DNA from 2 places in the Sphaerospermopsis torques-reginae ITEP-024 genome. Region 1 is predicted to be linked to the other one. Evidence: riboswitches for the same ligand, from Rfam matches in the RefSeq annotation. Region 1 holds a riboswitch; the other holds the start of a gene.
The links. A riboswitch is a leader RNA that binds a small molecule or an ion and turns the genes downstream of it on or off. The one in region 1 is predicted to bind cobalamin.

Region 1 (6,022 bases):
TGACTGGTCAATAGGCAAGAATTTTATTTATAATAAAATTATACTTTATACTAAAATTTGTTGTTAAAATAGGTCAAACATTGCATTTTAATTCCAACTTAATTTGGTACATAATCTGGCTCATTGGCGGATTTATCCTGGTTTTATTGGTACTGGTTTTATTCATCCTGTATTTAAGAATTGCTTGGCATAAAAAAGTTAAGTACAGAATGGTAGATGTTCCCAGTTTGGATGAACCTCATTTTCTGCCAGCAATGATGAGTGTGTCAAATTCACTCCTTACATCTGGTTATTTACAACAATTTTGGTTTGATATAGATGCTATTTATAAAGCTAGACTAGAGGCAGTAAAACGCGCTCAAAAAACAATTCATTTTGAAACATTTTTCATGACTCCTGGCCAGCGGACTGATGAATTTGCTACAGCATTAATTGAGCGATCGCAAGCTGGAATAGAAGTGCTATTTATAGCAGATTGTATGGGGGTAAACTCAATTTCTCCGCAATATTGGCAACGTTTAAAAGCTGGAGGTGTTGCAGTCAGATTTTTTCATCAATTTAATTGGCAAGCACCCTTTACTTATAACATCCGCACCCACCGCAAATTATTATTAATTGATGGAGAAATTGCCTTTGTTGGTGGTATGGGAGTTTCTGATCATTGGGATGGCATCATGCCTAAAAAAATTATCCCCCCTTGGTTAGATTTGGAAATTTGTTTTACCGGGCAAATTGTTGTTATCCTAGAAGGAATTTTCATGCAACATTGGTTGTATGAAGGTGGTGTAGCCAGTCTCAGAGCAGAACTATTTAAAACTCCAGATGTCGGTGGTTTAAATAATAGTTTAAATAATAGTTTAAATAATAGTTTAACTATGCTAGTAACCCCTAGTAGTTCACCATCTCCAAGTTCTTCTATCTGCGCCCTTTTTTATACAGCTTTCCTAGCCGCAAAAAAACGCATTTGGATAGCTAGTCCCTACTTTTTACCTGATAGTAACTCTTGGCGAGCTTTATTACAAGCAAAAAAAAGAGGCGTTGATCTTCGTATTCTCACAATGGGATCAAGAAATGATAAACCCTTAGTCTATTATGCAGTACGTCAAGGTTATGGAGATTTATTAAAAGCAGGAATAGAAATCTATGAATATCAACCCAGCATGATGCACGCCAAAGTTTTACTTATTGATGATAATTTTGTCAGTACAGGTAGCACCAACTTAGATCCCCGCAGTATGTTTCATAATGATGAATTGAATATTTCTTTATCTGAGTCTAAATTAGCTCAATTTGTGGAACAGTTTTTTATGAATGGTTTCTCTCGCAGTCATCAGATTAATATATCAGAATGGAGAAAAAGAAGTATTAAACAAAAGTTGTTAGGTAGATTAATGTTATTTTTGCGTTGGCAATTATAAAAGGTAATAATTCAGGAGTCATTCAATTTTGGATTTTAGATTTTAGATTTTAGATTTTGGATTGGTGCTACGGTTAAATCCAAATCCGTTGGCTTTTACCATCAAGACATTCTCTCGCCGATATTTAGAAAATAAAATTTGAGTACATAAATATGATCAAAATACTTTCAGAACCATTAAGCATAGAATCCTTAAATGTAAAAATCAACGGATTACCTAAATATCTACAAAACACTAAAATTGTACAACTTTCAGATTTTCATTATGATGGTTTATTACTAGCAGAAGATTTACTCGCACAAGCAATAGATTTCACCAATCAACTCAAACCAGATTTAATAGTATTAACAGGCGATTTTGTTACTCATAATCCCCAACCAATTTATCAACTAGCCAAACAGTTAAAACATCTGCAAAGTCGCGCTGGTGTTTATGCTATTTTGGGCAATCATGACCTTTATTATACTCACTCCCAAACAGAAATTACTAAAGCTTTAACAGGTGTAGAAATTGAGGTACTTTGGAATCAAATCGCCTATCCTTTAGGTTCACATTTAGCATTAGTAGGACTCGCTGATTTCTGGTCTCCAGAATTTCATCCAGCACCTGTAATGAATTCCTTAGATATTCATATTCCCCGTATTGTTTTATCACATAATCCTGATAGTGCAGTAGTTTTGCAAAATTGGCGCGTAGATTTACAATTATCAGGACATACTCACGGTGGTCAAATTGTGATTCCCGGTGTAGGTTCTTTACCAAATTGGATTTCTTCTTCCCGTCACAAAATACCTGAATTGTTTTGGCCTTGGATACCTTTTATGGAGGGTAAATGGCCAAAAGTCGTAGAAAATTGGCAATGGAGTCAAGGACTACATCAAATAACGACAAATCTAGGTACAAATCAATTGTATGTCAATCGTGGTTTAGGAACTTTCCCCCCCGGACGTTGGTATTGTCCACCCGAAGTAACAGCTATTACACTGGTTTAAAGGAGTCAGGAGTCAGGAGTCAGGAGGATGAACAAATAATTTTCTGTTCCCAATTCCCTATTCCCAATTCCCAATTACCTTTCCAAAAATTCTTTCTTATGGTATAGTTCAAAATCTTAGATTTGGGAAACTCCGGTTAAATTCCGGGACTGTGCCGCAGCTGTAAAGCAATGTCAGATTTTAGATTGCTGATTTTAGATGATTGATACTGAGAAAAACCTTGTAACAAAATAAGGGTAATCAGAAAATCCAAAATCCAAAATCTAAAATCCCAAATTGAACAAGTCAGAATGCCAACTCTAGGAAATTTATCCCTGTTCTGTCTCCGCGTCGCACGGGGAAGGAGTGACCATTTTGTTAAGTCCATTTACAGCTTGTCCAGGTTTATTTTACACCACACCAGCCCAAGATGGGATCTTATCTCGCCTAAGAATACCTGGTGGCATTTTGAATAGTGAACAGCTACACGCGATCGCCAATATAGCGGATAATTATGGAGGCAGCTATGTTGATGTTACCAATCGCGCTAATTTACAAATCAGAGAAATTAAACAAGAAATAAATATTGATATTCTCCAGCAATTACAAAAAATGGGATTAGGTTCTATTAATCCTGCTGTAGACCATATTCGCAATATTATGACGAGTCCCATTGCGGGTATAGACTCTCAAGAATTAATAGATACTCATCCTCTAGTGAAAGCTTGGGATGAATACATCACAAAAAATTCCCATTTAGGTGGACTTTCGGCAAAATTTAGCGTTGGCTTTGATGGTGGTGGTAAACTTTCTCTGCAACATTTCCCCAATGATATCACTTTTACTGCTGTTCAGGTTTATCAGGGGGGTAGGAAAGAACCGAAGTTCTTTCCTACGGGGAAATGGGGACATGAATTAGTATATCTCATTTTGCATTTTTGTGGTGGTGAAAAAGAAAAATTTTTTATAAATACAGAAATTTTATTAACACCCGCACAATGTATACCATTTTTAGGTGCTTTAGCAGAGGTTTACTTACAGCATACAGATCCTAGTAGCCGACGTAAACCACGCTTGCGGGAGGTTATTGATAATTTGGGCTGGGAAAATTATTTACAACAAGCTACAGAGTATTTAACTGCAAATAGTTTCCAGGTAGCCAAAGAAATAGCATCTCAAAATCTCACACAAATAAGCAAACTCGCAAATTTACATGATGAAGCTAAACATAATAATCATAAAATCTACCATATTGGCATACATGAACAAAAACAATCAGGATTATATTATATCGGTGTTGTTTTACCCTTGGGACGGTTGCAAACTTGGCAAATGCGGGGTTTAGCTGATTTAGCCGCCAAATATGGTAATAGTAATCTCAGACTCACACCTTGGCAGAATTTACTAATCACAAATATTGCCCAAGAACACATTGCACAAGTGCAAAGAGAAATTGCCCATCTAGAACTGAGTTATTCAGCTACCAACATTAAAAGCGGGTTAGTTTCCTGTTCAGGAAAGCGGGGTTGTGCTGCTGCTGCGACAGACACCAAAACTCACGCTTTAACATTAGGAGAATATTTAGAAACTCACATCACCTTAGATTCTGCTATTAATATTCATTTTAGTGGGTGTGTTAAATCTTGCGCTCAACATCATCAAAGTGATATTACATTGCTAGGAGTGAAAATTGAGGCAGAAAATGAATCCAGGGAAGGATATCAAGTGTATCTTGGTGACGATACCTTACAACAATTTGGTCGTCCAATTTATGAAAATGTGACTTTTGCCGAATTACCTCAACTCATGGAACGAATGTTAAAAGTGTATCAAATGAAACGGGTTAGTTCTCAAGAATCATTTAGAGAATTTGCCAATCGTTATGATATATCTGAACTCAAACAATTGTTCACTGTTCAATCCATTTAAGTCTCAAATTCCAAATATCGAAGCTATGTATAATTATATACGCGATGCCGAAGAAATATACAGAAAATCTTTTGCCATTATTCGCTCAGAAGCTAAATTAGATACCTTACCGGATGATGTAGCGCAAATTGCTGTTCGTTTAATTCATGCCTGTGGAATGCCGGATATAGTTCCAGAGTTAGCATATTCACTTAATGCCGTGGATGCAGGTAGAAAAGCCTTAGCATCTGGCGCACCAATTTTATGCGACTGTCACATGGTTGCACAAGGCATTACCAGAAAAAGATTACCCACCAATAATGCAATTATTTGTTCTTTGAATGATCCAGAAGTACCAACAATAGCCAAACGCTTGGGAAATACCCGATCAGCAGCAGCTTTAGAACTGTGGCGGTTTCATTTAGATGGGGCAGTTGTGGCTATTGGTAATGCACCCACAGCCTTATTTAGATTATTGGAAATGCTAGATGAGGGAGTACCACGTCCGGCATTAATTTTAGGTTTTCCCGTGGGGTTTGTCGGTGCGGCCGAATCAAAAGTCGCTTTAGCAGAAGATAGTCGTGGTGTGCCATTTATGACTTTACATGGGCGACGGGGTGGCAGTGCGATCGCCTCTGCTGCCATTAACGCCATAGCAACCGAGGAAGAAATATGAACTCAAAAGGTCGTCTGTATGGAGTTGGTGTTGGTCCTGGAGATCCAGAACTATTGACATTAAAAGCATTACGCTTAATACGTTCGGCCTCTGTTATTGCCTATCAATCAGCAATAGACCGGGAAAGTATCGCCAGAAAAATCGTGTCGCCATACTTACCCGGTAATCAAATAGAAGTTTTATATCATCTTCCCCGCGCCCTAGAACCAGAAAAAGCCAAAGATATTTATGAAACAGAAGTTGAACCCATTGCCGCACATCTAGCAGCCGGTCGGGATGTCGTTGTATTGTGTGAAGGCGATCCGTTTTTTTACGGTTCTTTCATGTATATCTTCACTCGTTTATCTGAGAAATATCAGACGGAAGTTGTCCCTGGCATTTCTTCCTTAATGGCCTGTCCAGTATCCTTGGGTGTACCCTTCACCTACTACAACGATATTCTCACAGTTCTACCTGCCACGCTGCCCACAGAAATGCTAACTGCCCAACTGCTGGCCACAGATGCAGCGGCAATAATGAAACTTGGCCGTCATTTTGTCAAAGTGCGTGATATCCTCCATCAATTAGGATTGCATACACGCGCCAAATATATTGAACGGGCAACAACCACACAGCAAAGAATTGTACCTTTACATGAAGTAGATCCCGCAAAAGTCCCCTATTTTTCTATGATAGTTATACCGACGAAGCAAAGACTTTAATGAGTTCAATGAGTCAGGAGTCAGGAGTCAGGAGTCAGGAGGCTGGGGAAGAAAGGGAGGTTAACCCAGTCACCAGTCAATACTTTTTGGTTAAGCCCAAAACAACGAAATAACGTAGGTTGGGTTGAACGAAGAGAAACCCAACAAACCCTTGTAAATGTTGGGTTTCGTTCCTCAACCCAACCTACAAAAATCTTTAAGCAGTCACCAGTCACCGCGCAATAGTAAGTTAAGAGTCTTGACTTCAGCCTGAAAACCTGATATTGTATATCTTGATAAGGAAGAACTATCTTAAAATAAGTAAAAAATAAGTAAATAAGTTTAAATATTAAATGAAAACAAGGTTGA
Region 2 (6,022 bases), 1.2 Mb from region 1:
ATAGTTTTGAATACAGGTGTTATTGGTTGTGTTGTTAGTTATAGGTTTTTTAGTTATAGGATTTTTTGTACTATGACAGGCAATAATAAACGTGGCTATAAGGCAAAATTGACATAAAAAAATGATTAGTTTTGAGTAAGGAAGTTGTGAAAATTTCATTCTTGCTAAATATTTTTTCAATAGTGAGATTTTGTAGGTTGGGTTGTTCGCGTTGCGAAGCAATGGAACGAAACCCAACGCGAATCTTTAGTATTTTTTGCTAATGTTGGGTTTCACTGAAGCAGGGCTAAAGACCTTACTACGAGCATATTTTTACAGAAAAAGTAATGGGGAGTAGCTTATACTTTTTCCGGTGGATATAAGTTTTCAGCCACCTTATTACCCTTAACTAAATGTTCATTGACAATATTTTCTGCCACATTAGGATTAACGCGAGTGTACCAAGTTCTATCATTAGAATAGAAAACCACAGGTCCTAATTGACAAACTTCTAAACAACCAGATGTTCTTACTTCTATATCTAAACCTGCATTTTCCACTGCTGATTTTAACGCCTCAAATGTAGGTTGCCATTTGCGAGAAGGAAGACAGCGAGTAGAAGTACAAACTGAAATATAGGAATGTTTGAGAGGATTTTTATTAAAGGGAATTGGTTTAATTCCTAACACATAAATATCTCTCAAATCTTGATACAAAGCTAACTTTTCTAAATTTGGTTTTCCTTCTGGTAATAAATTTTCTCCATCTACCAAAGGATTAGGTAATAAAATCGTCATCAATTGTTCATTAGCACCATTCCAAAATTGAATCCCCCAACTTCTAGGATTTCCTTCTGGATTAAACCGCCGATAAAAAGCTGCACGAGAAACTAAACGCTGCTTCCTCACTTCCACAGGAGTTTTACATAAAGGTCCACCGAAATTAGTATCAATACACAAATGTAAATGCCACCCTTCAGCCGCCACCGTCAAATATCCATCATAGAGAATACATAGTTTTGGTGGTGCATTAAATTCCAACTCTAAAACACTACCTTGAACAATATGAGCAATCCCCACCTGCTGCCAATTTTGCTCAAATAAAGTATACATTAACGATGCTAAAACATCACTCCCACAATCAAAATATTCATACTCAATGTATCCACCTGTAGATAGATTTTCTGTTTCTATTTTATTCATTGGTTGTACCCAACAATTAAACTCATTCATTCTTACTTCTCCTTTGCGCCTTTGCGTGAGATAATTATTAAAAACTAGAACTCAACCCCAATTGAAAAACCCTACCCCCATCAGGAAAACCAGGGAACAACTGATAACGATGATTAAACAAATTATCCAAGCTACCAGTCAATACTAGCTTATCATTAATTGGTACACGCATTTTAACATCCAAAGTGGTGTAACCTGGCAAAAATTCTGTATTTGTATTATTGGTTGGATATCCGTTTAAAGAATTCATCAATAACCCCAAATACCAACCTTGGGGATTTTCATAAGACACACCAAAATTTAACTTATCCGCACCTGCAAAACGTAATTCTTTGTCAACTTCTGCGGAATTACTACTTTTTAAAATTCGCGGATCATTGGCTGTATAATTCACAAAAGCATAGATATTTTTTGCTAGTTGTAAATTCAGAGATGCTTCAATTCCTTGAGTTTGAACTAAACCAATATTTTCCCAAGTTCCTGTATTCCCATTTACGGGTGGAGTGAGTCTTTTAAAAGCAAGGGTGTCAGAAACACGATTACTAAAAAACGTCAACCGCAATAAGCCAATATTGCTGATTTTCTGATCAATTCCCACATCAAAACTATCGCTTTTTTCTGGTTTTAAATCAGGATTACCAATATTAGTAGGATTATTATTAAATAAATTAGCAATGGTGGGGGCGCGGAAGTTTCTGATATAGTTAGCTCTCAGGGTAGTGGAATCAGAAACTGCGAATTTTGCACCTACAGATGGAGATGTAAATGAACCATTAACTAAACTACTAAAATCTTGACGCACTCCTAAATTGACATTCAAATTAGGAGAAAACTGAATATCATATCTACTAAAAATTGCCCCTTGACTGATACCGTCATCATAGTTTAATCGTAAAATATTTGTACCGTAATTAAAGGAAGTGTTGTGTACATTAGTGTTACGGTAATCAAAGCCATAGACTAAGGTTTGATTTTGAGACAGATTCCAATTATGGGTAACTTGAATACCATAGGAATCTTGTTTGGTATCAAAGCGATTTTGAGATGTAATTGCACCAGTACGATTATCAAAGCGAGTGTTAAGAAAGTCGGCGTAAACTCTCGCGGTTAGCAGTGAATCATCTCCCTTTCCTAATTTAGAGTTCCAGGTTAAATCGGTGAGAACTTGGTCGGTGTATTTTCGGTTATTCTCGGTGAGAGAGTTAAAAAATCCCTGTCCAAATTGAGGTGTGGGAATGGGTACACCTCCGGGTGTTCCCTGTTCTTTTCCTAAATATAAAGTTGATAAAGCTAAGGTATTACGTTTGTCTAAATTAGCTTCTAATTTGAGATTAAAGTTGTTGAACAGTGCATCATTATTTTCTCTTGTTCCTTCAAAGTTAGCTTCAGGAATGCTAAAGGGATAATTATTTTGTGCTTGGGTACGGTTGTAACCAACTACCCAAGAAATATCACCAGATTTGCCACTATTTTGAATGCTTTGTTGGTTGAGTCCATAGGACCCAAAATTAACTTTGGTTTCTGTGGTAATCTGCTCTGTAGGACGACGAGTAACAATATTAATTACTCCACCTATTGCATCTGAACCATAGAGGGTTGAACCACCTCCAGGTAAGACTTCAACTCTTTCAATATTATTACTGGTAAATTCTGAAAGGTCGAAACCTCCACCACCTAAATTATTAATTGGTCTTCCATCCAATAATATTAAAACTTGTCCGGTGTTAGAACCGCGAATAAATTGACCACTTAAAGCGTTGACTTCTGTTCCTACAGTACCATCACCCAAAATACCTGGTAAAAATCGCAGTGCTTCTTTGACTGTTCTTGCACCTTGCGCTTCCATTTCTTCCCCAGTGATGACGTAAACCGGACGGGTAGAATCTTTGACTGTTCCTTCTCGACGAAAGGGTGAAAATACGGGTTCGTTGAGAATACTATCAATCACTGTGATTTCTATATCCGGTTCTTTTTCTTCTGTTTGTGCAATTGGTTGTAAGTCTTGGGCGGAATTTTCAGATTTTGGTGTAACTTCTGTGGCTATGGTGGGGTGATTTTTCCCTAATATCCCGGATGTAATGGTCAAACTGAAAATCAGTATTTGAGTTTCCCATCTGGTAATAAGCTGAGTACGCATTGGTAGTTAAGTCCCTCTATAAGTAAACACTATTGGTCAACAAAGAAAATTTTTCAGCCAGCAGAAAGATAATAATGATTATTATTATCATTCTTTGGGCGCATTTTACAAGCTAGTTTCCAGCTAGTTTCTGGGTTTTTAGTCAGGAGGGGCGGCCGTTCGCCGCCTCAACTTGAGGACTAAAGTCCTAACTACGAACTTTAATTAACAGCAATTTTTGGTGAGTTTTGCCCATTTACTGAGGGGTGGTATTTTGGCTAAGATGCCTGTTTTTAAGGGTTCTGGGCGTTCTGACCAAGGTAGTAAACCCGTGGGGTTAGTGTAGTATTGGGTGGCACATTGCAGGATGGCAGATGCACTATCATCAACTGCTAAGTTACCGAAAAGATAGGTAAATTTCTCTTCTCCTTGGAAAGCGATAACGCAAGCATGGTTGCAAGCACTCATACATTGGACTCCTTGAATGGAGAATTTAGAGTGCAGTTCCCAAGTTTGTGCAAGTTGTTGAAGTTTGTGTAATAGCTGCTGTCCGCCACTTTCACCTATCTTTTTACCTTCTTTCCACACACTGGCGCAGGTTGTACAGACAAATAAAGTATGTTGTTGTTTTTGCATTAATTTTCAGTTGTTGCAGATTGAAATGACGAATTAGCCTCGCGTCCATCTAGGACAGGAAATCATGTAAATATGCAAAGTGAAGGTTTGTATCTATAACCTTCTCAGTAGCTATTGATATGTGTAGGGAAAATTCTACAATCTCATAGAAATTTCTATGGTATCGCCTATATATGAGTCTATGAGACAGTGATACTGTTTGATGAAGAAAGTGTTAATTGTGTTATTCATCTGTACCTCGCAGATGGGAGTATGTTGTCATTGCGGCGGGCATTCTGACTTTGAAGTGTTAACTTCATTACAGCTGCGGGACAGTGCTGGATTCACACCAGGCTTTCCCCGTTACCTCTGATGGCTGTTTCCCACCAGAACCGCTAGGTGGACTGTACCATAGTAGTGATGCAGATTTTCAGATGTTTACAAATTGTAAAGTAATCTGGCATCACAAATACCAATAACCAGATACTCTGACTTCCCCGCTTTTCTAAAGCAAATCCAAATTAGGTGTTTGATAAATTAGTAATAATGTATTGATAATTTAAAAAAGCCACTCAATTAAAAGTGGTTTTTATTTTGGGTGTAGAATTGGATTACCCTGAAATTCTAAATACAAAATCTAAGGCTTAACTTTTAGTTATATTTTGAGGTTAACCGTGCCATCGCCTTCTCAAATCAGTCTCCCACAATCAGAAAATCAGAAGCAGTCCGCTATTTCTAAATCTACCCCTGTAACTCCAAAACGGGAAACAGGCGGTTTCGCTCTGTTAGATAGTCTGCTGCGTCATGGTGTTGAGTATATCTTTGGTTATCCTGGTGGGGCAATTCTACCGATTTATGATGACCTTTACAAAGTAGAGGAAACTGGTACAATTAAACACATTCTTGTCAGACATGAACAAGGCGCGTCCCATGCTGCGGATGGTTATGCCCGTGCAACTGGCAAGGTAGGAGTATGTTTTGGTACTTCTGGTCCCGGAGCAACTAACCTGGTAACAGGTATTGCAACCGCTTACATGGATTCTATTCCCATGATCATTGTTACTGGACAAGTACCACGGGCTGCAATTGGTACTGATGCTTTCCAAGAGACAGATATTTACGGTATTACTCTACCCATTGTTAAGCATTCTTATGTAGTGCGTGATCCCAAAGACATGGCGCGAATTGTAGCGGAAGCGTTCCACATTGCCAGTACGGGTAGACCTGGACCTGTGTTGATAGATGTTCCTAAAGATGTGGCTTTAGAAGTATTTGATTATGTACCTGTAGAACCAGGTTCAGTTAAGTTACCAGGATATCGTCCCACTGTTAAAGGCAACCCTAGACAAATTAACGCAGCTATCCAGTTAATTCGTGAAAGTCGTCGTCCTTTATTGTATGTGGGTGGAGGTGCGATCGCGGCTAATGCTCACGAAGAAGTTCAACAATTAGCAGAATTATTTAATATCCCTGTCACCACAACTTTAATGGGTATCGGTGCATTTGATGAACATCATCCCCTATCTGTGGGAATGTTGGGAATGCACGGAACTGCGTACGCTAATTTTGCGGTGACAGATTGTGATTTACTGATTTGTGTTGGTGCAAGATTTGATGACCGGGTAACAGGTAAATTAGATGAATTTGCCTCCCATGCTAAAGTTATTCACATTGATATTGACCCAGCAGAAGTAGGTAAAAACCGTGTTCCTGATGTGCCTATTGTTGGCGATGTCAAAACCGTTTTGCAAGATTTATTGCGGCGATGTCAAAACACAAATGGCAAAGCAACACCTAACCAAAATCAAGAATGGTTGAATTTAATTAACCGTTGGAAACAAGATTATCCTTTGGTTGTGCCTCATCATGCTGATAGCATTTCTCCCCAAGAGGTAATTGTGGAAGTTGGTCGCCAAGCACCCAACGCATTTTATACAACTGATGTGGGACAGCATCAAATGTGGGCTGCCCAATTTTTGAAGAATGGACCAAGACGCTGGATCTCTAGCGCAGGTTTAGGAACAATGGGTTTTGGTGTACCTGCGGCGATGGGTGCAAAGGTAGCTTTCCCAGATGAAGA

Region 2: it holds a riboswitch for cobalamin, as region 1 does, so the genes downstream of both, K2F26_RS17035 (DUF1636 family protein) here and cobG (precorrin-3B synthase) in region 1, are expected to answer to the same signal.

Annotation. Positions count from the first base shown of each region.
Region 1 is NZ_CP080598.1:4,819,214-4,825,235, forward strand. It holds gene K2F26_RS22395 (phospholipase D-like domain-containing protein) at 210-1,418, shown strand; gene K2F26_RS22400 (metallophosphoesterase) at 1,571-2,410, shown strand; cobalamin riboswitch at 2,493-2,726, shown strand; gene cobG (precorrin-3B synthase) at 2,765-4,318, shown strand; gene K2F26_RS22410 (precorrin-8X methylmutase) at 4,344-4,973, shown strand; gene K2F26_RS22415 (precorrin-2 C(20)-methyltransferase) at 4,970-5,674, shown strand; gene cobJ (precorrin-3B C(17)-methyltransferase) at 6,007-6,022, shown strand, end outside.
Region 2 is NZ_CP080598.1:3,658,446-3,664,467, reverse strand. It holds gene K2F26_RS17050 (ABC transporter substrate-binding protein) at 1-159, opposite strand, end outside; gene K2F26_RS17045 ((2Fe-2S) ferredoxin domain-containing protein) at 339-1,211, opposite strand; gene K2F26_RS17040 (TonB-dependent receptor plug domain-containing protein) at 1,249-3,348, opposite strand; gene K2F26_RS17035 (DUF1636 family protein) at 3,553-3,963, opposite strand; cobalamin riboswitch at 4,212-4,354, opposite strand; gene ilvB (biosynthetic-type acetolactate synthase large subunit) at 4,617-6,022, shown strand, end outside.